4 regions of the Pseudomonas fortuita genome follow, and region 3 is predicted to be linked to each of the others. Evidence: predicted binding sites of a transcription regulator. Region 3 holds the regulator's gene; each other region holds the start of a gene.
What was found. Region 3 encodes sigma-54, which starts transcription at its own class of promoters, with help from an activator protein. Its sites were predicted from a motif close to ANTGGCATNNANNTTGCTNT; they were not measured.
Positions count from the first base shown of each region.

Region 1: the regulator sigma-54 is predicted to act here: its motif matches at 3,234-3,253, upstream of nirB (nitrite reductase large subunit NirB).
Region 2: the regulator sigma-54 is predicted to act here: its motif matches at 2,156-2,175, upstream of glnA (type I glutamate--ammonia ligase).
Region 4: the regulator sigma-54 is predicted to act here: its motif matches at 2,679-2,698, upstream of flgB (flagellar basal body rod protein FlgB).

Region 1 covers NZ_CP114035.2:1,340,603-1,346,478, forward strand. Annotated here, with positions in the region: gene OZ911_RS06135 (bifunctional nitrate reductase/sulfite reductase flavoprotein subunit alpha) at 1-3,087, shown strand, start outside; gene nirB (nitrite reductase large subunit NirB) at 3,378-5,876, shown strand, end outside.
Region 2 covers NZ_CP114035.2:5,887,598-5,893,473, forward strand. Annotated here, with positions in the region: gene typA (translational GTPase TypA) at 1-220, opposite strand, end outside; gene thiI (tRNA uracil 4-sulfurtransferase ThiI) at 349-1,803, opposite strand; gene glnA (type I glutamate--ammonia ligase) at 2,273-3,679, shown strand; gene glnL (nitrogen regulation protein NR(II)) at 4,036-5,121, shown strand; gene ntrC (nitrogen regulation protein NR(I)) at 5,118-5,876, shown strand, end outside.
Region 3 covers NZ_CP114035.2:1,031,835-1,037,710, reverse strand. Annotated here, with positions in the region: gene OZ911_RS04715 (KdsC family phosphatase) at 1-29, shown strand, start outside; gene lptC (LPS export ABC transporter periplasmic protein LptC) at 38-610, shown strand; gene lptA (lipopolysaccharide transport periplasmic protein LptA) at 597-1,121, shown strand; gene lptB (LPS export ABC transporter ATP-binding protein) at 1,122-1,847, shown strand; gene OZ911_RS04695 (RNA polymerase factor sigma-54) at 2,025-3,518, shown strand; gene hpf (ribosome hibernation-promoting factor, HPF/YfiA family) at 3,598-3,906, shown strand; gene ptsN (PTS IIA-like nitrogen regulatory protein PtsN) at 3,919-4,383, shown strand; gene rapZ (RNase adapter RapZ) at 4,386-5,240, shown strand; gene OZ911_RS04675 (HPr family phosphocarrier protein) at 5,260-5,532, shown strand; gene OZ911_RS04670 (ZIP family metal transporter) at 5,577-5,876, opposite strand, start outside.
Region 4 covers NZ_CP114035.2:4,593,387-4,599,262, reverse strand. Annotated here, with positions in the region: gene flgA (flagellar basal body P-ring formation chaperone FlgA) at 1-492, opposite strand, end outside; gene OZ911_RS21000 (chemotaxis protein CheV) at 569-1,498, shown strand; gene cheR (protein-glutamate O-methyltransferase CheR) at 1,550-2,377, shown strand; gene flgB (flagellar basal body rod protein FlgB) at 2,745-3,155, shown strand; gene flgC (flagellar basal body rod protein FlgC) at 3,158-3,601, shown strand; gene flgD (flagellar hook assembly protein FlgD) at 3,614-4,315, shown strand; gene flgE (flagellar hook protein FlgE) at 4,344-5,666, shown strand; gene OZ911_RS20970 (hypothetical protein) at 5,741-5,876, shown strand, end outside.

The sequences.
Region 1 (5,876 bases), 310 kb from region 3:
CACCTGGCCACGGGCGCCATCTGCCGCCCCGGTAGCGGGCCGTTCTCGCTGACCGGCCAGCCCAACGCCATGGGCGGCCGTGAAATGGGCTACATGGGGCCCGGCTTGCCAGGCCAGCGCTCGGCGTTGGTGGAGGGCGACCGCGCGTTTGTCGAGCAGCAGTGGCAACTGGCACCCGGCAGCCTGCGCAGTGAAGGCGGCGAGGGCACGGTGGCACTGTTCGAGCAGATGAACGCGGGTGAAGTGAAAGCGTGCTGGGTCATCTGCAGCAACCCGGTGGCCAGCGTCGCCAACCGTCAGCAGGTGATCGATGGCCTGTGCCAGGCCGAGTTGGTGATTACCCAGGATGCCTTCCTCGACACCGAAACCAACCGCTACGCCGACATCGTGCTGCCGGCCGCGCTGTGGGCCGAAGGCGAGGGTGTAATGATAAACAGCGAACGCAACCTTACCCTGATGCCGCGCGCCGTCGAGCCGCCCGGGCAAAGCCTGCCCGACTGGCAGATCATCGCCCGGGTGGCCTGCGCCATGGGCTACGCCGAAGCCTTCGACTACCCCGATGCCGAAGCGGTGTACGAAGAAATCCGCCATTTCCATAACCCCGCAACGGGCTACGATCTGCGCGGCATCGGTTACGCCGAGCTGCGCCGGCAACCACACCAGTGGCCTTGTGCACCCGGCCATGGCAGCGACCGCAGCCCATTGCGCTACCTGAACGACGGCAGCAGCCAGGCGCTGCTGCACGATGCCCAGGGCGATCGCCCGGCGCTGGCCTTTACTACCGCCAGTGGCAAGGCGCGTTTCTTCGCCAGGCCCTGGTTGCCGGCAGCAGAATTGCCGGATGACGACTACCCCATGGTGCTGAACACCGGCCGTGTGCAGCACCAGTGGCACACCCTGACCAAGACCGGCAAGGTGCCGGCGCTGAACAAGCTGGAGCCTGGCCCTTTCGTCGAGGTCCACCCCGACGACGCCGCACGCCTGGGCATGGCTGAAAAAGACCAGGTCGCCATCCGCTCGCGGCGCGGGCAAGCCGTGCTACCGGTGCGAATCAGCGACCGGGTGCTGCCAGGCAACTGCTTTGCGCCGTTTCACTGGAACGACCTGGTCGGTGAGCAACTGGCAATCAATGCCGTGACCTGCGATGCGGTCGATCCACTGTCGCTACAGCCGGCTTTCAAATACTGCGCCGTCGCCCTGCAGCGGGTCGCCGGCGAGCGTATCGACGCCCTTGAGCTGCACACTGCCATTCTGGAGCCAGTCCGCATGCCCACTGCCACCCTGTCCCGTCTGCTTGGCCTGGACACCCTGCCAGCCCCGGTGCTGGCAGAAGAAGAGCGCCATTACCTGCAGGGTTTCCTGCTGGGCCTGGAGCAGGCCCGCGCCGAGGGCGTGCCTAGCCTGCCGGCCAGTGCGCCACTGGCCGGCAACCGCCGGCTGTTTATCGACGGCTTGCTGGCCGGGCTGTTCGCTCAGCCAGCGGCGCTGCCCGTTGCAGCGTTGGTGGCCCCACGGCACCAAGTGTTATGGGCCTCGCAGACCGGTAACGGCGAGCTGCTGGCCGAGCGTTGTGCCGAACACCTGCGCGGTGCCGGCCTTGATGTGCAGCTCAGTTGCATGGAGGCGGTCAGCCCAAGCCAACTGCAGGGCGCGGCCAGCGTGGTGCTGATCACCAGCACCTTTGGCGATGGTGACGCGCCCGACAGCGCGGCGGCATTCTGGCAGGCCTTGCAGGGCGAGGAGGGCGCCTGTTGTGCCGAGCTGCCCTATGCCGTGCTGGCCTTGGGCGACTCCAGTTACAACCAGTTCTGCGGCTTTGGCCGCAAGCTTGACCAACGCCTGGCCGAACTCGGTGGGCGTCGCCTGCTGCAACGGGTGGACTGCGAGCCGGACTTTGACGCAGCCTTCGCGGGGTGGCTAGAAGCCTTGCTGCCCACGCTGGGCAGTGCCGCTGCACCGCAGCCGGCGAGCCACCCCGTACCCATGCCGGCCTACAGCAAACAGCAACCCTGGGCTGCCACCTTGCTGGAAAACCACCTGCTCAACGGCCCCGGTGCCAGCAAGGAAACTCGGCAACTGGTGTTCGACCTGAGCGGTAGCGGCTTCAGGTATGCCCCCGGCGATGCCCTGGGCGTGTGGCCGCGCAATTGCCCGGCCCTGGTCGACGAACTGCTGGCGCTGATGCAGCTCGATGGCCAGACGCTGGTCGAGCTCAAGGGCCAGCCTGCCATGCCCCTGGCCGAAGCCCTGCAAACGCACCTGGAGATCGCCAAGGTCACCGGTCAGCAACTGCAGGCCTTCGCTGGCAGTAGCCCGGACCTGCAGCGCCTGCTGCGGCCGGAGTGCAAGGCCGAGCTGCAGGAATGGCTGTGCGGCCGGCAGTTGGCCGATGTGCTGCGCGCCTTTCCCCAACAGCTGCCGCTGGCCGACTGGCTTGGCCTGCTCAAGCCCTTGCAGCCGCGTCTTTACTCGATCAGCTCCAGCCCGTTGGCCCATCCGGGCCAGGTTCACCTGACCGTCTCCACCGTGCGTTACGGCGAGCGCAAGGGGGTGTGTTCGGCCTTCCTCGCCGACCGTGCGCAAGCGTTGAAGGTGGCCATTTTCCCGCAGGTATCTAAGCACTTCCGGTTGCCCGAGGACGACAGCGTGCCGGTGATCATGGTTGGCCCAGGTACCGGCGTTGCACCGTTCCGGGCGTTTCTTGAAGAACGGGAGGCGCGGGGCGCAAAAGGGCGGAATTGGCTGTTCTTTGGTGAGCAGTACGCCGCTACCGACTTCTATTACCGCGAACAGTTGCAGGCTTGGGAGAAAGCAGGGCACTTGCGGCTCGACACGGCGTTCTCGCGGGATCAGGCGCATAAGGTCTATGTGCAGCAGCGCATGCTCGAACAGGGCGCCCAGCTGTGGCAGTGGTTGGAGGCGGGGGCGTATTTCTATGTGTGTGGCGATGCGCAGCGCATGGCCAAGGATGTAGATGCGGCGTTGCGCACGGTTGTGGCTGAGCATGGCGGGATGGATGAGGCGCAGACGGCTGCCTATGTCAAAGGGTTGAGCAAGGCCAAGCGTTATCGGCGGGATGTGTACTGAGTGCACCGGGATGGGCTGATGTGCACCCCGGTTGTGCATTTTGATCGCCTGTGGGGCCCCTTCGCAGCACAAGGCTGCTCCTGCAGGGATCGCGTGCTCCTGTAGGAGCAGCCCTGTGCTGTGAAGAGGCCGGTACAGGCAAAGCAATTGGCACATTCCCTGCTTTACCTCCACTACAACAAGCCCCACTGATCAACGGCGATCAACCTGGGGGCACACCGTGATGAATACAGGCAAAGGCGCCTGGAGCTTCGGCTCCAGGCGCTTTTTTTTTGATCGAGGATCGGCTTATGAAGGCAACAGCGAGCAGCGGGCAACGAGAGCGACTGGTCATCGTCGGCAACGGCATGGTCGGCCACCATTGCGTCGAACAACTGGTCAGCCGCGGCGCCCTGCAGCGCTTCGAGGTGCGGGTGTTCGGCGAAGAGCGCCAACGTGCCTACGACCGTGTGCACCTTTCCGAGTACTTCGGCGGCAGCTGTGCCGAGACCCTGGCCCTGTGCGAACACGAGTTCTACCCCGCCAACGGCGTGCACTTGCACCTCGGTGAGGCCGTGCTGGAAATCGACCGTGAGCGCTGCGAGGTCGTCACCGCCGAGGGGCGCTATGGCTACGACCAACTGGTCCTTGCCACCGGCTCCTACCCGTTCGTGCCGCCGATCGAAGGCTCCAGTGGCAATGCCCGCCTGGTCTACCGTACCCTCGACGACCTCGATGGCATTCGCGCCGCAGCCGCTGGTGCCCGCCGTGGCGTGGTGGTCGGTGGTGGCCTGCTCGGCCTGGAGGCCGCCAATGCGCTCAAGTCGCTGGGCCTGGAAGCCCACGTGGTGGAATTTGCCCCACGGCTGATGCCGGTTCAGCTGGACGGCGAGGGCGGTGCCGCGCTCAAGGCACAGATCGAAGCGCTGGGCGTTGGCGTGCACCTGTCGCGCGCCACCCAGTCGATCAGCACCGGTGAAGCATTCCGCTACCGCATGAACTTCGACGGTGGCGAGCACCTGGAAACCGACCTGATCGTGTTCTCCGCCGGTATCCGCCCACAGGATGCCCTGGGCCGTGGCTGCGGCCTGGATATCGCTGTGCGCGGTGGCGTGGTAATCGACAACCACTGCCGCAGCAGCGACCCGCGCATCTTCGCCATTGGCGAGTGCGCGTCCTGGAACGGCAGCGTGTTCGGCCTGGTCGCCCCCGGCTACAGCATGGCGCGCAACCTGGCCGCATTACTGATGGGGGAGGCGGCGGTAGCGTTCACCGGCGCGGACATGTCGACCAAACTCAAGCTGCTGGGCGTGGATGTCGGCTCGATCGGCGATGCCCATGGCGCCACCGCCGGTTCACGCAGCTACCGCTTCATCGACGAAGCCAACAGCGCCTACCGCCGGCTGGTGGTGGACGCCAGCGGCAAGCACGTGCTCGGCGCGGTGCTGGTCGGCGACAACACGTATTACGACACCCTCTTGCAGTACGCCCAGAACGGTATTGCCCTGCCAGCCGACCCTGCAGCGCTGATCCTGCCCCAAGGCGGTGGTGCACCGGCCCTTGGCGCCGATGCGCTGCCCGATAGCGCAACCATCTGCTCGTGCCACAACGTCAGCAAGGGCGCGGTGTGCGCGGCCATCGACAGCGGCTGCAGCGACCTTGCTGCGGTCAAAGGCTGCACCAAGGCCGCCAGCGGCTGTGGTGGTTGCGCGGCCTTGCTCAAGCAAGTGTTCGAGCACGAACTGACCGCCCGCGGCGTAGCGGTGGACAAAAGCCTGTGCGAGCATTTTACCTACACCCGTCAGGAACTGTACGGGCTGGTGCGGGTGGAGGGCATCCGCACCTACAGCGAGCTGCTCGAACGCCACGGCAAGGGCCACGTTGGCTGTGACATCTGCAAGCCGGCGGTGGGCAACATCCTCGCCTCGTGCTGGAACCAGCCGATCATGGACCCCGCGCTGGTGCCGTTGCAGGATACCAACGACACCTTCATGGCCAACATGCAGAAGAACGGCACCTACTCGGTAGTGCCGCGCATTCCCGGGGGTGAAATCACCCCCGACAAGCTCATCGTCATCGGCCAGGTGGCCAAAAAATATGACCTGTACACCAAGATCACCGGCGGCCAGCGCATTGACCTGTTCGGTGCCCAGTTGCACGAACTGCCGCTGATCTGGGGCGAGCTGATCGACGCAGGCTTCGAAACCGGCCATGCCTACGGCAAGTCGACCCGCACGGTGAAATCCTGCGTGGGCAGCACCTGGTGCCGTTACGGCGTGCAGGACAGCGTTGCCATGGCCCTGCGCCTGGAAGACCGCTACAAGGGCCTGCGCAGCCCCCACAAGCTCAAGTTTGCAGTGTCGGGCTGCACCCGCGAATGCGCCGAGGCGCAGAGCAAGGACATCGGCGTGATCGCCACCGACAAGGGCTGGAACCTGTACGTGTGTGGCAACGGCGGTATGCGCCCACGGCATGCCGAACTGTTTGCCACCGACCTGGACGACGAAACCCTGGTGCGGCTGATCGACCGCGTGTTGATGTTTTACATCCGCACGGCCGACAAGCTGCAGCGCACCTCGGTGTGGCGCGAAAACCTGGATGGCGGGCTGGGCTACCTGAAGCAGGTGATCATCGACGACAGCCTGGGCCTGGCCAGCGAGCTGGAAGCGCAGATGCAGCATGTGGTCGACCAGTACGAGTGCGAATGGGCCAACGCGCTCAACGACCCGGAGAAGCTCAAGCGCTTTCGCACTTTCGTCAATGACCGGCGTGCCGACCCCGACGTGCACTTTGTGCGCGAACGCGAACAA
Region 2 (5,876 bases), 1.5 Mb from region 3:
CGACGATGTTGATGTGGTAGCCGTTCCAGTTGATGGCGGTGTTTTTCGCCAGAATGGTAATACCGCGCTCTTTTTCCTGGTCGTTGGAGTCCATGACGCGCTCGTCGTTGAGCTCGTTACGCTCCAGAGTGCCGGACTGACGCAGGAGTTTGTCGACCAGGGTGGTTTTACCATGGTCAACGTGGGCGATGATGGCGATGTTACGCAGATTTTCGATCACAAGTGTATCTCGATCAGAGGATTCGGTTGCCGCCCAGTGTAGGCGGCCAATATGTACTGTTTAAGGCTCAGCGGGCCCGGTGGTCGGGAGGGCGATGGCGGATACTGCCGCCATACAGCCCCGGCGTCTTATGTCGGACGATAAACACGCACATTGGCATGTCCCTCACTGAGCAGATGGTGTGCGTGCAAACGGCTCATCACACCCTTGTCGCAATACAGCAAGTACTGGCGCGTGGGGTCCAGGTGCTTGAACTTGCTGTTGATGGCATAAAACGGCATGGCCTGGACTTCGATACCGTCCAGCACCAGGGGTTCGTCTTCCTGGGCATCGGGGTGACGAATGTCGATGACGATCTGGCCCGACAGCGCCTCGGCCACTTCCTCGATTTCGACATCCTTGCCCAGCTCGTCGATCACATGGTCGATGGAGATCAGCTTGGCGCGCTCCAGGGCGCGCTCCAGCACGGCCATGTCGAACTGCTTCTCTTCATGCTCCATGCGATGGCGCTTGGCGTGAGTGGTCGGGTTTACCGAAATCACGCCGCAGTATTCTGGCATGTGCTTGGCGAAGTCGGCGGTGCCGATTTCGGTGGCCTGGTCGATGATGTCCTGCTTGTGGCTGGCCAGCAGCGGGCGCAGCACCAGCTTGTCGGTGGCCGAGTCGATGATCGACAGGTTCGGCAGGGTCTGGCTGGACACCTGGGAAATGGCCTCGCCCGTGACCAGGGCATCGATTTCCAGGCGGTCAGCCATGTGCGCGGCACCGCGCAGCATCATGCGCTTGAGGGTCACGCCCATGTAGCTGTTGTCGACCTTGTTGAGGATCTCGCCGACCACTTCTTCGAACGGCACGCTGATGAACAGCACGCGCTGGCTGCTGCCGTACTTCTTCCACAGGTAGTGGGCCACTTCCATAACGCCCAGCTCGTGGGCACGGCCGCCAAGGTTGAAGAAGCAGAAGTGGGTCATCAGGCCACGGCGCATCATCTGGTAGGCTGCCACGGTGGAGTCGAAGCCACCGGACATCAGTACCAAGGTCTGCTCCAGGGCGCCCAGCGGGTAGCCGCCGATCCCCTGGTGCTGGTTGTGGATCACGTACAGGCGCTGGTTGCGGATTTCGATGCGCACCAGCACTTCAGGCTTCTTCAGCTCGATGCCGGCCGCGCCACACTGTTGGCGCAGCTGGCTGCCGACGTAACGGTCGACGTCCATCGAGGTGAAGTCATGGTGGCCCCCGCGCTTGCAGCGCACGGCAAAGTGCTTGCCGGCCAGCAGGTGGCCGAAGTGCTGCTTGCACTTGGCAACGATGTCATCGAAGTCACCCAGCGGGTATTCCTCTACCTGCAGGAAATGGGTGATACCCGGGGTGCAGGTGAGGCGTTCGATCATCTCGCGCTGGACTTTTTCGTCTTCGATGCGGGTGACCACTTCGAGATTGTCCCAGACACCATCGACCGCGAGCTCAGGATCGAGGTCCTTGAGCACGTTGCGGATGTTCTTGGCGAGCTGACGGATGAAGCGCTTGCGCACCGGCCGGCTCTTGATGGTGATTTCTGGGAAGACTTTGACGATAAGTTTCATTGGTTAACAGCGCGCGCAGGGCCTGCCGAAAATGTGGGGCGCGAATTATAGCGGAAACTGCTCAGGATTTGACCAACTTTTGTACAGAAGGTTGGATTTATATTGCCTGTACTGGCCTCCTCGCCGGCAAGCCAGCTCCCACAGGACTTCGGCGGGCCTCAAGACATGCGCCCTCTCAGTGGGAGCTGGCTTGCCGGCGATGAGGCCCTTAAAGGAAGCACACAGCCAACCAATGCACCCTATTGGTGCGTTGATGCCAAAAACCGCATCGTAAGGGTGCACTTTTCCCCGCCAACCCACCGCCAAATGCCCGCAAACGCCTGCTTTTATCCCACCCTCGCCATTTTCGGGCACTGGCATGCAATTTGCTCCCTTGTGAGGCAGGTAAGCTTGGCCGACTATCCGCGCCCGGCAACACCCTTTTTCCAGGGCAGCGGCCCACCGCGCTCTAGACCATCCGGAGGACAACATGTCGAAGTCGGTTCAACTCATCAAAGATCATGACGTCAAGTGGATTGATCTGCGTTTCACGGACACCAAAGGCATTCAGCACCACGTGACCATGCCGTCGCGTGATGCGCTGGACGAAGACTTCTTCGAAGTCGGCAAGATGTTCGACGGCTCCTCCATCGCTGGCTGGAAAGGCATCGAAGCGTCCGACATGATCCTGATGCCGGTCGACGACACCGCCGTGCTGGACCCGTTCACCGAAGAACCAACCCTGATCATCACCTGCGACATCGTCGACCCGTCGAGCATGCAGGGCTACGATCGCGACCCACGTGCGATCGCCAAGCGCGCCGAAGAGTACCTGAAGAGCACCGGCATCGGTGACACCGTATTCGCAGGCCCGGAGCCAGAGTTCTTCATCTTCGACGAAGTGAAGTTCCACTCGGACATCTCCGGCTCGATGTTCAAGATCTTCTCCGAGCAAGGCTCGTGGATGACCGGCGCTGACGTGGAAGGCGGCAACAAAGGCCACCGTCCAGGCGTGAAAGGCGGCTACTTCCCTGTTCCGCCGTTCGACCACGACCACGAAATCCGTACTGCCATGTGCAACGCACTGGAAGAAATGGGTCAGACCGTTGAAGTTCACCACCACGAAGTGGCGACTGCCGGCCAGAACGAAATCGGCGTCAAGTTCAACACCCTGGTGAAGAAAGCTGACGAAGTACAGGCCCTGAAATACGTCGTGCACAACGTTGCCGACGCTTACGGCCGTACCGCTACCTTCATGCCGAAGCCACTGTACGGCGACAACGGTTCGGGCATGCACGTGCACATGTCGATCTGGAAAGACGGCAAGAACACCTTCTCGGGTGAAGGCTATGCCGGCCTGTCCGACACCGCCCTGTACTTCATCGGCGGTATCATCAAGCACGGTAAGGCCCTGAACGGCTTCACCAACCCGTCGACCAACTCCTACAAGCGTCTGGTCCCAGGCTTCGAAGCTCCGGTAATGCTGGCCTACTCGGCTCGCAACCGTTCCGCCTCGATCCGTATTCCTTACGTCGGCAGCCCGAAAGCCCGCCGTATCGAAGCACGCTTCCCGGACCCATCGGCCAACCCGTACCTGGCCTTCGCGGCCCTGCTGATGGCCGGCCTGGACGGCATCCAGAACAAGATTCACCCAGGCGATGCTGCCGACAAGAACCTGTACGACCTGCCACCAGAAGAGGCCAAGGACATTCCGCAAGTCTGCGGCAGCCTGAAAGAAGCCCTGGAAGAGCTGGACAAAGGCCGTGCGTTCCTGACCAAGGGCGGCGTGTTCTCCGACGACTTCATCGATGCCTTCATCGAACTGAAGTCGGAAGAAGAGATCAAGGTCCGTACCTTCGTGCACCCGCTGGAATACGAGCTGTACTACAGCTGCTGATCTGATCGCCGCTTCGCGCCGATGACATGATCAAGACGGCCTCCTTCGGGAGGCCGTTTTCGTTTGCGCCACACGCAGAACCCTCGCCCGCCACGCTATGCTCTATCTTGGTGCAAGATTGAGTACAGTGCCCCGATTTGCTCCCCAATCTGGTTCACATTAAACGTTTCATCAAGACTTTCTGATCCGAATTTGCGCAGATCCAGGCCTTTATCGGCAAATCCCGCTTCTTTTCGGAGCTTTGGTTTGTTTCTTGCATTTTTTCTGCGGAGAGACACGCATCAGCCGATGCACCCCGAGCCCGGCCCTGGCCAAAGAAATGCCAGGCAAGCGCCAAAAGAGGTCAACGACGCCTTATGACCATCAGCGATGCGCAGCACCGTCTGCTTCTGGACAACCTGACCACCGCCACGTTGCTGCTCAACGCCGAGCTGCGCCTGGAATACATGAACCCGGCCGCGGAAATGCTGCTGGCCGTCAGTGGTCAACGTAGCCATGGGCAGTTCATCAGCGAGCTGTTTACCGAATCGACCGAGGCGCTCAGCTCGTTGCGCCAGGCCGTCGAGCAGGCGCACCCGTTCACCAAGCGCGAAGCGCAGCTCACCTCGCTGACCGGGCAGACCATCACCGTGGACTATGCGGTAACGCCCATCCTCAACCAGGGCCAGACCCTGCTGTTGCTGGAGGTGCACCCCCGCGACCGGCTGTTGCGCATTACCAAGGAAGAGGCCCAACTGAGCAAGCAGGAAACCACCAAGATGCTGGTGCGCGGCCTGGCCCACGAAATCAAGAACCCCCTTGGCGGCATTCGCGGCGCGGCCCAGTTGCTGGCCCGCGAGCTACCCGAAGAAGGCCTGCGCGACTACACCAACGTAATCATCGAAGAGGCCGACCGCCTGCGCAACCTGGTCGACCGCATGCTCGGCTCGAACAAACTGCCATCGCTGGCCATGACCAACATCCACGAAGTGCTGGAGCGGGTCTGCAGCCTGGTCGACGCCGAAAGCCAGGGCTGCATCACTTTGGTGCGCGATTACGACCCAAGCCTGCCGGACGTGCTGATCGACCGCGAGCAGATGATCCAGGCCGTGCTCAACATCGTGCGTAACGCCATGCAGGCGATCAGTTCGCAGAACGAACTGCGCCTGGGCCGTATCACCCTGCGCAGCCGCGCCTTGCGCCAGTTCACCATCGGCCATGTTCGCCATCGCCTGGTCGCGCGGGTGGAGATCATCGATAACGGCCCGGGCATTCCACCGGAACTGCAAGACACCCTCTTCTATCCCATGGTCAGTGGCCGCCCGGACGGTACCGGGCTGGGCCTGGCCATTACCCAGAACATCATCAGCCAGCACCAGGGCCTGATCGAGTGCGAAAGCCACGCAGGCCACACCGCCTTCTCGATCTACCTGCCCCTGGAACAAGGAGCCACCGCCTCATGAGCCGAAGTGAAACCGTATGGATCGTCGACGATGATCGCTCCATCCGCTGGGTCCTGGAAAAAGCCCTGCAACAAGAAGGCATGACCACCCAGAGCTTCGACAGCGCAGATGGCGTGATGGGCCGCCTGGCACGCCAGCAGCCGGACGTGATCATTTCCGACATCCGCATGCCGGGCGCCAGCGGTCTTGACCTGCTGGCACAGATCCGCGAACACCACCCGCGCCTGCCGGTCATCATCATGACCGCCCATTCCGACCTCGACAGCGCCGTGGCGTCGTACCAGGGCGGTGCTTTCGAGTACCTGCCCAAGCCGTTCGATGTGGACGAGGCCGTCTCGCTCGTCAAGCGCGCCAACCAGCATGCCCAAGAGCAGCAAGGCCTGGATGTGCCACAAAATCTGGCACGCACCCCGGAGATCATCGGTGAAGCCCCGGCAATGCAAGAGGTGTTCCGCGCCATCGGCCGCCTTAGCCATTCCAACATCACCGTACTGATCAACGGCGAGTCCGGCACCGGCAAAGAGCTGGTCGCCCATGCCCTGCATCGTCACAGCCCGCGTGCGGCGTCGCCGTTCATTGCCCTGAACATGGCGGCCATCCCCAAGGACTTGATGGAGTCCGAGCTGTTCGGCCATGAAAAAGGGGCTTTCACCGGTGCTGCCAACCTGCGCCGGGGCCGCTTTGAACAGGCCGATGGCGGCACCTTGTTCCTCGACGAAATCGGTGACATGCCTGCCGACACCCAGACCCGCCTG
Region 3 (5,876 bases):
TGGACGCTGCCAACGCCAACTACCTGTAAGGCTGCCCATGTTCAGCAAGAAAGCCCGCAATATTGCGCTGCTAGCAGTGATCGCCGCCCTGCTGGCGGCGGTCGGCTACTGGAATGTCAGCCCGGAAAGCTTCCTCGACAAGCCGGTGGCCCAGGTCGACGAAAGCGCCATCGACTACTATGCGATCAACGCCCACAGTGTGCAATTTCTGCCCGACGGCAAGCTGCAGTACGAAATGACCGCCGACAAGGTCGAGCACATGAAGACCAGCGAAATCACCTTGGTGACTACGCCGGACCTGCACCTGTACCGCGGCACCCAATACCCGTGGCACGTGCAAAGCACCCGCGCCGAGGTCAACCCGGACGGCACCGAGGTCGAGCTGATCGACAAGGTACGGATTGCACGCATCGACGAAAAACAGCGTGAAACCATCATTACCAGTTCACGCATGACCGTGTTCCCGCAGAAGCAATATGCGCAGACCGAGCAAGCCGTTAGAATCGACGGCGCCGGTGGCACGACTACGGGCAAAGGAATGAAAGCGTATTTGAAAGAAAGCAGGATGGACCTGCTCTCTAACGTAAGAGGACAGTATGAGGCTCGTTAAAACCCTCCCCCTTTTGCTCAGCCTGAGCGCAGCACTGGGAAGCGCGAGCGCCTTCGCACTGCCGAATGACCGTGATCAGCCGATCCGCATCCAGGCCGACCAGGCCCATCTGGATGACAAGCAAGGCGTGGCCACCTATACCGGTGACGTGATCATCACCCAAGGTTCGATGATGATCAAAGGCAACACCGTGACCATGACCCGCGCCGCCAACGGCGACATCGATGTGGTCACCTCGGTCGGCAACCTGGCCTACTTCGAGCAACAACAGAGCGCTGCCAAGCCAGACAAGATGAAAGGCTGGGCAGTGACAATCCAGTACCAGGCGCAGAAAGACACCGTGATCCTCACCGACCGCGCCAAGGTCGAAAACGAGGGCAACACGACCGAAGGCGAGAAGATCGTCTACAACACCAAGTCCCAGGTGGCGACCGCCGGTCGTGGTGGCAACGTGACCCAGCCACGTCAGCGCATCGACATGGTGATCCAGCCCAAGAAGAAGGCCGAGTAAATGGCAACCCTCAAAGCCCAGCATCTGGCCAAGAGCTACAAGGGGCGGCAGGTCGTACGTGATGTCAGTCTGTCGATCGACAGTGGCCAGATCGTCGGCCTGCTCGGCCCCAACGGCGCCGGCAAGACCACCTGCTTCTACATGATTGTCGGGCTGGTCCAGGCCGAGCAGGGGCGCGTGCTCATCGACAACCTCGATGTCAGCCACCAGCCCATGCACGGCCGCGCCCGTGCCGGCATCGGCTACTTGCCGCAGGAAGCCTCGATCTTCCGTAAACTGTCGGTGGCCGACAACATCATGGCCATTCTCGAGACCCGCAAGGACCTCGACCGCGACGGCCGCCGCAAAGAGCTGGAAAGCCTGCTGCAGGAGTTCCACATCAGCCACATTCGCGACAACCTCGGCATGAGCCTTTCCGGTGGTGAACGCCGCCGCGTCGAGATTGCCCGCGCCCTGGCAACCGCACCCAAGTTCATCCTGCTGGACGAACCCTTCGCCGGTGTCGACCCGATCTCGGTTGGTGACATCAAGCAGATCATCCACCACCTCAAGGCCAAGGGCATCGGTGTGCTGATTACCGACCACAACGTGCGCGAGACGCTGGATATCTGCGAGACCGCCTATATCGTCAATGATGGCCGGCTGATCGCTGAAGGCGATGCCGAGACCATCCTGGCCAACGACCTGGTCAAAGAGGTTTACCTGGGCCACGAGTTCCGGCTCTGACCCAGGGGAAGCGCCTGGAGCACTGGCACATAGCCGTGAAACCGCGGGTAAAGTTGTTACAGCGCTCTAGGCAAACGCTACAATTTAAGGCATAAAACTTGCTTGATCTGGCGCCCCGGCGCCCTCGTGTAGTGGATGGCGCATGCGCGCCGGCGAACAAGGTATTAAGCCCCAGCCATGAAACCATCGCTCGTCCTAAAAATGGGCCAGCAACTGACGATGACACCGCAGTTGCAACAGGCCATCCGTCTGCTCCAGCTTTCCACCCTGGACCTCCAACAGGAAATCCAGGAAGCGCTGGAGTCGAACCCGATGCTCGAACGTCAGGAAGACGGCGAGGACTTCGACAACAGCGACCCGATGGCGGACAACGCCGAGAACAAGCCGGCAGCCGAAGCCCAGGACAACAGCTTTCAGGAAAGCACCGTCAGTGCCGACAACCTGGAAGATGGCGAGTGGGGCGAGCGGATCCCCAACGAGCTTCCGGTCGATACCGCCTGGGAAGACATCTACCAGACCAGCGCCAGCAGCCTGCCGAGCAACGATGACGATGAGTGGGACTTCACCACCCGCACATCGGCCGGCGAAAGCCTGCAAAGCCACCTGCTGTGGCAACTGAACCTGGCGCCGATGTCCGACACCGACCGCCTGATCGCCGTTACCCTCATCGACAGCATCAACGGCCAGGGCTACCTGGAAGACACCCTTGAGGAAATCTGCGCCGGTTTCGACCCGGAGCTGGATATCGAGCTGGACGAGGTCGAAGCGGTGCTGCACCGTATCCAGCAGTTCGAACCGGCCGGCGTCGGCGCCCGTAACCTGGGTGAATGCCTGCTGCTGCAACTGCGCCAGCTGCCTGCCAACACTCCGTGGATGACCGAAGCCAAGCGCTTGGTCACCGATTTCATCGACCTGCTCGGCAGCCGCGACTACAGCCAGCTGATGCGGCGCATGAAAATCAAGGAAGACGAGCTGCGCCAGGTCATCGAGCTGGTACAAAGCCTCAACCCGCGCCCTGGCTCACAGATCGAGTCCAGCGAACCCGAGTACGTGGTGCCCGACGTCATCGTGCGCAAAGACAGCGACCGCTGGCTGGTGGAGCTGAACCAGGAAGCCATCCCGCGCCTGCGGGTCAACCCGCAATACGCAGGCTTCGTGCGCCGCGCCGACACCAGTGCCGACAACACCTTCATGCGCAACCAGTTGCAGGAAGCGCGCTGGTTCATCAAGAGCCTGCAAAGCCGCAACGAAACCCTGATGAAGGTTGCCACGCAGATCGTCGAGCACCAGCGCGGTTTCCTCGACCATGGTGATGAAGCAATGAAGCCGCTGGTGCTGCATGACATCGCCGAAGCGGTGGGGATGCATGAGTCGACCATCTCTCGGGTTACCACGCAAAAATACATGCACACCCCGCGTGGCATCTACGAACTGAAATACTTTTTCTCCAGCCACGTCAGCACCTCCGAAGGCGGAGAATGCTCGTCTACAGCGATCCGCGCGATCATCAAAAAACTGGTTGCAGCGGAAAATCAGAAAAAGCCATTGAGTGACAGCAAGATCGCTGGTTTACTGGAGGCACAAGGCATCCAGGTAGCCCGTCGCACCGTCGCCAAGTACCGCGAGTCGCTCGGCATAGCACCGTCGAGCGAACGCAAGCGACTGATGTAGCCCCTGAGATGCGCCACAGCGTTTGTGGGGCAGGTGCAAGACCTGCCTCTTTATGCACGGGCAATAAAGGAGAAGCTGTATGCAAGTCAATATCAGTGGACAGCATGTAGAAGTCACCCAGCCACTGCGCGATTATGTGCTTGAAAAGCTCGCCCGCGTGGAAAGTCACTTCGACAAGATCACCAACGTGCAGGTCATCATGAAAGTCGAGAAGCTGCAGCAGAAGGTCGAAGCGACCCTGCAGATTCCTGGCGGTGAAGTGGTTGCCAATGCCGAAGACCAAGACATGTATGCAGCCATCGACGCCTTGGCCGACAAGCTCGACCGCCAACTGAAAAAACACAAGGAAAAACAGCAAAGCCTGCTGCAAGGTGCAGCTGCCCGCTGATCCCCCTCATCCATGATCCGACTTGAAACCATCCTGACCCCCGGCCGTTCCCTCGTGAACGTGCCGGGCGGCAGTAAAAAGCGCGCCTTGGAAACGGTTGCGAACCTCATCGCCGATCAAGTGCCAGAACTGGAGATGCAAGACGTCTTCGAAAAACTGGTCGCCCGCGAAAAACTCGGCTCGACCGGTTTCGGCAATGGCATCGCCATCCCTCACTGCCGGCTTGAAGGTTGCTCCGCACCGGTCAGTGCCCTGCTGCACCTGGACGCCCCAATCGAATACGACGCCATCGATGGCGCGCCCGTGGACCTGCTGTTCGTCTTGCTGGTGCCTGAAGCCGCTACCGATGCCCACCTGGAACTGCTGCGCCAGATTGCCAGCATGCTTGATCGCAAGGAAGTTCGTGATCGCTTGCGTAGCGCCAGCAGTAACGAGGCCCTCTTCCAGGTAGTCCTGGACGAACAGAACGAGCACTGAACATGCGCTTGATCATTGTCAGCGGCCGGTCCGGCTCCGGCAAGAGTACCGCCCTCGATGTCCTGGAAGACAATGGTTTCTACTGCATTGACAACCTGCCCGCCGCGCTCTTGCCGGAGCTGGCGGAAGAGGCGCTGATCAACACCGAACTGCTGCAACCGAAGGTTGCAGTGTCGATCGACGCACGTAACCTGCCCAGCCACCTGACGCGCTTCCCCGAATTGCTCGAAGAAGCCCGCGCGCGCAATATCCAGTGTGATGTGCTGTTCCTGGATGCCGACGAAGGCATGCTGCTCAAGCGCTTTTCGGAAACCCGCCGACGCCACCCATTGACCAATGCCAACCGCTCGCTGGCCGAGGCGATCCGCGTCGAGAGCGAGCTTTTGGGGCCGATCGCCGACCTGGCTGACCTGAAGATCGACACCACCAACCTGAACCTGTATCAACTGCGTGATTCGATCAAGCTGCGCCTGCTCAACCAGCCCGAGCCTGGCACCGCGTTCCTGGTCGAATCGTTCGGTTTCAAGCGGGGCATGCCGGTCGATGCGGACCTGGTATTCGATGTGCGCTGCCTGCCCAATCCTTACTGGAAGCCTGAACTGCGCGAACACTCCGGCCTCGAGCAACCGGTCATCGACTACCTGGGCGCACAGCCAGATGTCGAAGACATGTTCAGCGACATTTCCAGCTACCTGCTCAAGTGGCTCCCCCGCTTCGCCGCCAGCAACCGCGCCTACGTTACCATTGCCATCGGCTGCACCGGCGGCCACCACCGCTCGGTGTACATAACCGAGCGCCTTGGCCAGTTGCTGCAGCAATCCCTGAAAAACGTCCAGGTCCGCCACCGCGACCTCTAGCCCAAGGATCCGCCCCACGATGCCCGCCCGCGAAATCACCATTATCAACAAGCTGGGCCTGCATGCCCGGGCGGCAGCCAAGTTCGTCGGCGTGGCTGGCCGCTATCCCTGCCAGGTGCGCGTTGGGCGCGCGCCGGACACGCTAGTGGACGGCAAGAGCATCATGGCGGTGATGATGCTGGCAGCCGGCAAAGGCACCCAGGTGCACCTGCATACCGAAGGCGAGCAGGACAACGAGGCGATGAATGCGTTGGTCGAGCTGATCAACAACTTCTTCGACGAAGGCGAATAGAAGCCTGCACGGTCCTGCTGGGAACGCGTAAACCTGATCATGAATCAGGACAGCGCGGTGTCCATCACCATCATCAGGCAAAACCCGATGCACAGCCCCAGGCTGGCCAGACGATGATGGCCGTTACTGCGCGATTCCGGGATGATCTCCTGGGTCACCACCAGCAGCATCGCCCCTGCCGCGCAGGCCAGGCCCAGCGGCAACAGCAGTTCGGCGATGTTCACCAACCAGGCACAGATCACTGCGGCCAGCGGCTCGACCAAGCCTGACGCAGCGCCAATCAGAAAAGCGTTGAAACGCGACATGCCCGCCCCGGCCAACACCAGCGCAATCACCAGTCCCTC
Region 4 (5,876 bases), 2.8 Mb from region 3:
GTCCAGTTCGGTCAGAAAACCCTGGCCAAGGGTGCCGACATCGCGCTCGCGCAGGGCCACGTCGCCTTCGCCCACTGTGTTGTCGCGCTTGAGCGGGCGGGTGACCACCACCACGTCGCGGAACAGCCGTACCGTGGCCGGGACAAACACCGTCCACGGGGCCGCACTGTCGCAGCGCACCCGTACCGTTACCCGGCCAAGTGGCAGGGAAGGGCTTTCCAGCGAGGCGTCCAGCTGCTGGCTGCACAACGGCATGCGCAGGCGTGGGTCCAGCGGGTTGACCTGGATTTCATAGCGGCCGGGGGTCTGGGTGGTAGCCAGGTAATCTTCGACGGTGAATTCAAGAAACCCTTGGGTGACACCGATAAGCTGTTCAGGCAAGGTGAGCGCGTCCGCTACCGTGCGAACGCCGGGCACCAGCAGGCACAACGTGGCCAGCGAGCCCGTCAGCAGGCGCGTCAATCGTCGGAAAAATGTCGTTTTCGTATGCATGACGCTCAAAAAAGCAAAGCCCGTGCCGACTCGTAACCTGAGTTGCAACGAAAGGCTGAAAGATAAGGAGTCTGGCATGGCGGGTGTTATGGATTCGGTCAACCAGCGCACGCAGCTGGTGGGGCAGAATCGCCTGGAATTGCTGCTGTTCCGCCTCAACGGCGAACAGCTTTACGGCATCAACGTGTTCAAGGTCAGGGAAGTGCTGCAATGCCCTGCGCTGACCCTGCTGCCCAAGGCGCACCCGGTGGTGCGTGGCGTTGCCAACATTCGCGGGGCGACCATCCCGATCCTCGACTTGTCGATGGCCACCGGGTTGCGGCCGCTGCAGGAAGAGACGCGCAACAGCTTCGTGATCATCACCGAGTACAACACCAAGACCCAGGGCTTTCTGGTGCACTCGGTGGAGCGCATCGTCAACATGAACTGGGAAGAGATCCATCCGCCACCCAAGGGCACCGGCCGTGACCACTACCTGACGGCGGTCACCCGGGTGGACAACCGCATGGTCGAGATCATCGATGTGGAGAAGGTGCTGGCCGAAGTGTCGCCGTCGTCCGAGTCGGTCTCGGCCGGGGTGATCGATGCCGAGACGCAGGACAAGGCCGTGCTGATGCGGGTGCTGACCGTGGACGATTCGTCGGTGGCACGCAAGCAGGTCAGCCGCTGCCTGCAGACCGTGGGGGTGGAGGTGGTGGCGCTCAATGATGGCCGTCAGGCCCTGAACTACCTGCGCCAGCTGGTGGAGGAGGGCAAAAAGCCGGAAGAAGAGTTCCTGATGATGATCTCGGACATTGAAATGCCGGAAATGGACGGCTATACGCTAACGGCGGAGATCCGCAGCGACCCGCGCATGCAAAAATTGCACATCTGCCTGCATACTTCGCTTTCCGGGGTGTTCAACCAGGCAATGGTCAAGAAGGTCGGTGCCGATGACTTCCTGGCCAAGTTCAAGCCGGACGACCTGGCCCAGCGGGTGGTCGACCGGATCAAGGCAGCGCATTGAAGCAGCCGGGGGCACGCCCCCGGCACCAGTGATTGAAAAGAGGCGGCAAGAGTGTCTACGGGTAATTTGGATTTCGAACAGTTCCGGGTATTCCTGGAGAAAGCCTGTGGCATCCTGCTGGGCGAGAATAAGCAGTACCTGGTTTCCAGCCGTCTCAACAAGCTGATGGAGCAACAGGGCATCAAGAGCCTGGGCGAACTGGTGCAACGCATCCAGGCCCAGCCGCGCGGTGGTTTGCGTGAGCAGGTGGTGGATGCGATGACCACCAACGAAACCCTGTGGTTTCGCGATACCTACCCGTTCGAAGTGCTGAAGAACAAGGTGATTCCCGAGTTCATCCGCAACAACCCCGGCCAGCGCCTGCGCATGTGGTCGGCGGCCTGTTCGTCGGGCCAGGAGCCGTATTCCATTTCGATGGCCATCGACGAGTTCGAGCGCAGCAACCTTGGCCAATTGAAGATGGGCGCGCAGATCGTTGCCACCGACCTGTCCGGCACCATGCTGACCAACTGCAAGACCGGTGAGTATGACAGCCTGGCCATCGCCCGCGGCTTGTCCCAGGAGCGCCTGCAGCGCTACTTCGACCCCAAGGGGCCGGGGCGCTGGGCGGTCAAGCCGGCGATTCGCAGCCGCGTCGAGTTCCGCTCGTTCAACCTGCTCGACAGCTATGCCGCCCTGGGCAAGTTCGACATCGTGTTCTGCCGCAACGTGCTGATCTACTTCTCGGCGCAGGTGAAACGGGACATCCTGCTGCGCATTCACAGCACCTTGAAGCCGGGGGGCTACCTGTTCCTTGGTGCTTCGGAAGCGCTGAACGGGTTGCCGGAGCATTACCAGATGGTCCAGTGCAGCCCGGGGATCATCTACCAGGCCAAGTAATCAAGAAGGCTGGCAGCGAAAGCTGCCGGCCTTTTTGCTGTATGTGCCGGCCTCTTCGCGGGTAAACCCGCTCCCACAGGTTCGGTGCCGCCCTCAGGCCTTGCACGGGTCCTTGTGGGAGCGGGTTTACCCGCGAAGGGGCCGGCACAGGAAAATCCCTGACGTCAATTTTTTGATTTGCCGCATTTGCCGCCCGGCAATTGCCGCTTTCGCCGCCGTGGGCGGAAGGCCTTTGCCGCTTTTCTGGCATCACCCTGACAGCACTGCGCCTCGTAGCCCCGTATTTGCGGGCTTTGCATGGGTTGGCACAGCCCTTGCTATACCTTGCTCAACGATATTCCGGTCAACCTCCGAAGGTTTCCCCGACATGAGCATCAGCTTCGACAAGGCGCTTGGTATTCACGAAAAGGCTCTGGGCTTCCGCGCCCAGCGCGCCGAAGTGCTGGCCAACAACATCGCCAACGCCGACACGCCCAACTACAAGGCGCGTGACATGGACTTCGCCTCTGTGCTGGCCGCCGAAAGCGACAAGCAGCAAAGCGGCCGTTTCGCCATGGACCGCACCAATAGCCGCCACATCGAAGCCGAAGGCCTCGCCATCGCAGCCGACGATACCCTCAAGTACCGCACGCCGCTGCAGCCGTCGATCGACCAGAACACCGTGGACGCGCAGATCGAGCAATCGAACTACACCGAAAACGCCATTGGCTTCCAGGCCAGCTTCACCTTGCTCAACAGCAAATTCAAAGGGCTGGTATCGGCCCTGCGGGGAGAATGACCATGTCCCTTTCCAGTGTCTTCAATATTGCCGGTAGCGGCATGAGCGCGCAGAACACGCGCCTTAACACCGTCGCTTCCAACATTGCCAACGCCGAAACCGTTTCTTCGAGCATCGACCAGACGTACCGCGCCCGCCACCCCGTGTTCGCCACCACCTTCCAGGATGCGCAAGCCGGCAGCAGCCAGTCGCTGTTCGAAGACCAGGGCGAAGCAGGGCAGGGCGTGCAGGTAAAAGGCATCGTCGAGGATCAGAGCACCCTGGAAGCACGCTACGAGCCCAATCATCCGGCGGCGAACAAGGACGGCTACGTCTATTACCCGAACGTCAATGTGGTCGAGGAGATGGCAGACATGATCTCCGCCAGCCGTGCGTTTCAGACCAACGCCGAGCTGATGAACACGGCCAAGAGCATGATGCAGAAAGTCCTGACCCTGGGGCAGTGATAGGAAGCCGACATGACCACCACCAATTCCACCTCTGACGTCAGCAGCGCGTACCTGACCTCGCTGCAGAAGCAGACGTCGAAGACCGACAGCAGCACCGGCGCTGCCGGCAGCGCGCTGGGCAAAGATGCTTTTCTGCAGTTGCTGGTTACCCAGATGAAGAACCAGAACCCGCTCGATCCACAGGAAAACGGCGAGTTCGTGGCGCAGCTGGCGCAGTTCAGCAGCCTCGAGAGCATGCAGTCGCTGAACGATTCTGTGACCTATATCGCGGCAGGGTTGCAGTCTTCCCAGGCGTTGCAGGCCTCGTCACTGGTCGGGCGCAATGTAATTGTCCAGACCGACAAGGCTGTGGTCGACACCAGCAAGGATATGAAAGGCACGGTCAACCTGACGTCGTCCAGCACCGCCACCTCGGTGGGCATCTACGACAAGGATGACAAGCTGGTACGCACCCTCGACCTGGGTACCCAGAAAGCCGGCAAGGTCGACTTTACCTGGAATGGCCTGAACGACGACGGCGAAGCGGCGCCAGCCGGTACCTACACCTTCAAGGCCACCGCTTCGATCGACGGCAAGGCCACGGCCATGACCACCAACCTGCCGGCCTCCGTTACCAGTGTGACCATGGGCACCAACGGTTCTGAGATGACGCTCAACCTGGCTGGGCTGGGCAGTGTTGCGCTTTCCAAAATCCAAAGCATCGGCATCTAGGGCCTGAGCAAAACGACAGGAGTTACACATGTCTTTCAATACCGGCCTTAGCGGCCTCTATGCAGCGAACAAGGCCCTGAACGTTACCGGCAACAACATTGCCAACGTTGCCACTACTGGCTTCAAGTCCTCGCGCGCCGAGTTCGCCGACCAGTATTCCAACTCCATCCGCGGCACCAGTGCCGGCAAGAACGTGGTCGGCACGGGTGTGAAGACTGCCGCTGTGTCGCAATTGTTCACGCCGGGCAACATCAATGGCACCGGCCAGGCGCTGGACATGGCCATCGATGGCAACGGCTTCTTCGTGATGAACGACAACGGCTCGAAGATCTACACCCGTGCCGGTGCTTTCTACAGCGACAAGGACGGCTACGTGGTCAACTCGTCGGGCTCCAACCTGCAAGGTTATGCAGTGGATGCCAACGGTAAGATCGTCCAGGGCGTGCTGACCAACCTGCAGATCGACACCTCGAACCTGACGCCCAACCCGACCGGGCGCATCTCCGAGAACGTCAACCTCAACTCCACTGCGACTGCGCCCAGCCAGACGCCGTTCGATCCGACCAATACCAGCACCTATAACTACACGTTCAATACCGACGTGTATGACAGCCAGGGTAACGCGCACCAGCTGAACCAGTACTTCGTCAAGGACGCCACCAGCAACTCCTGGACCATGTACACCACCATCGACGGGCGCAACCCGGCCAACCCGGCCTCGACCACGCCGCTGGCCAACAATCTGCCGTTCAAGTCTGACGGCACCCTGGATTCTGCCTCGATGACGGCAGGCCCGGTGGCCGGTGGCATGACCATCGCGGCCAACAAGACCTTCACCCTCGACAACTGGATCCCGGCACAGAAGAACGCCGCCGGTGTGTGGAGCGCCAACGGCGCTACCGCCAACGTCGCCGGGGTGAACCTGGACATGCTCGGTACCACCCAGTACAACGCAGCCTCCGCCACCACTGCCAAGAGCCAGGATGGCTTTGCCACGGGTGAGCTCTCGGGCCTGACCATCGACGAAAGCGGCAATATGTTCGCCAACTTCACCAATGGCCAGGACAAGGTGATCGGCCAGGTGGCGATCGCCAACTTTGCCAACCTGCAGGGCCTGACCCCGGTGGGTGGCACCAGCTGGAAAGAATCCTATGGCTCGGGTGTGCCGGTGATCGGCGCCCCGGATACTGGTACCTTGGGCCAGATTACTGGCGGTGCGCTGGAAGACTCCAACGTCGACCTTACCGGTGAGCTGGTCAACCTGATCAAGGCGCAGAGCAACTACCAGGCCAACGCCAAGACCATTTCCACCGAAAGCACCATCATGCAGACCATCATCCAGATGACCTGATGGCCGCCTGCTAGTGTGGTTTTGTCTGTAATTGGGGCCGCAAAGCGGCCCCAGGTTCTTCAAGGTTCACGCCCATGAAACGGCTAATGCTCACCGCCCTCCTGGCCATGGCCTTGCCGCTCTCGGCCGCTCCCGCCCCGTTCTACCAATGGCAAAGCCTGGCCACCGGCCGCTACCTGTGCTCTGCCAACAACCCGGGCGAGGGCTGGG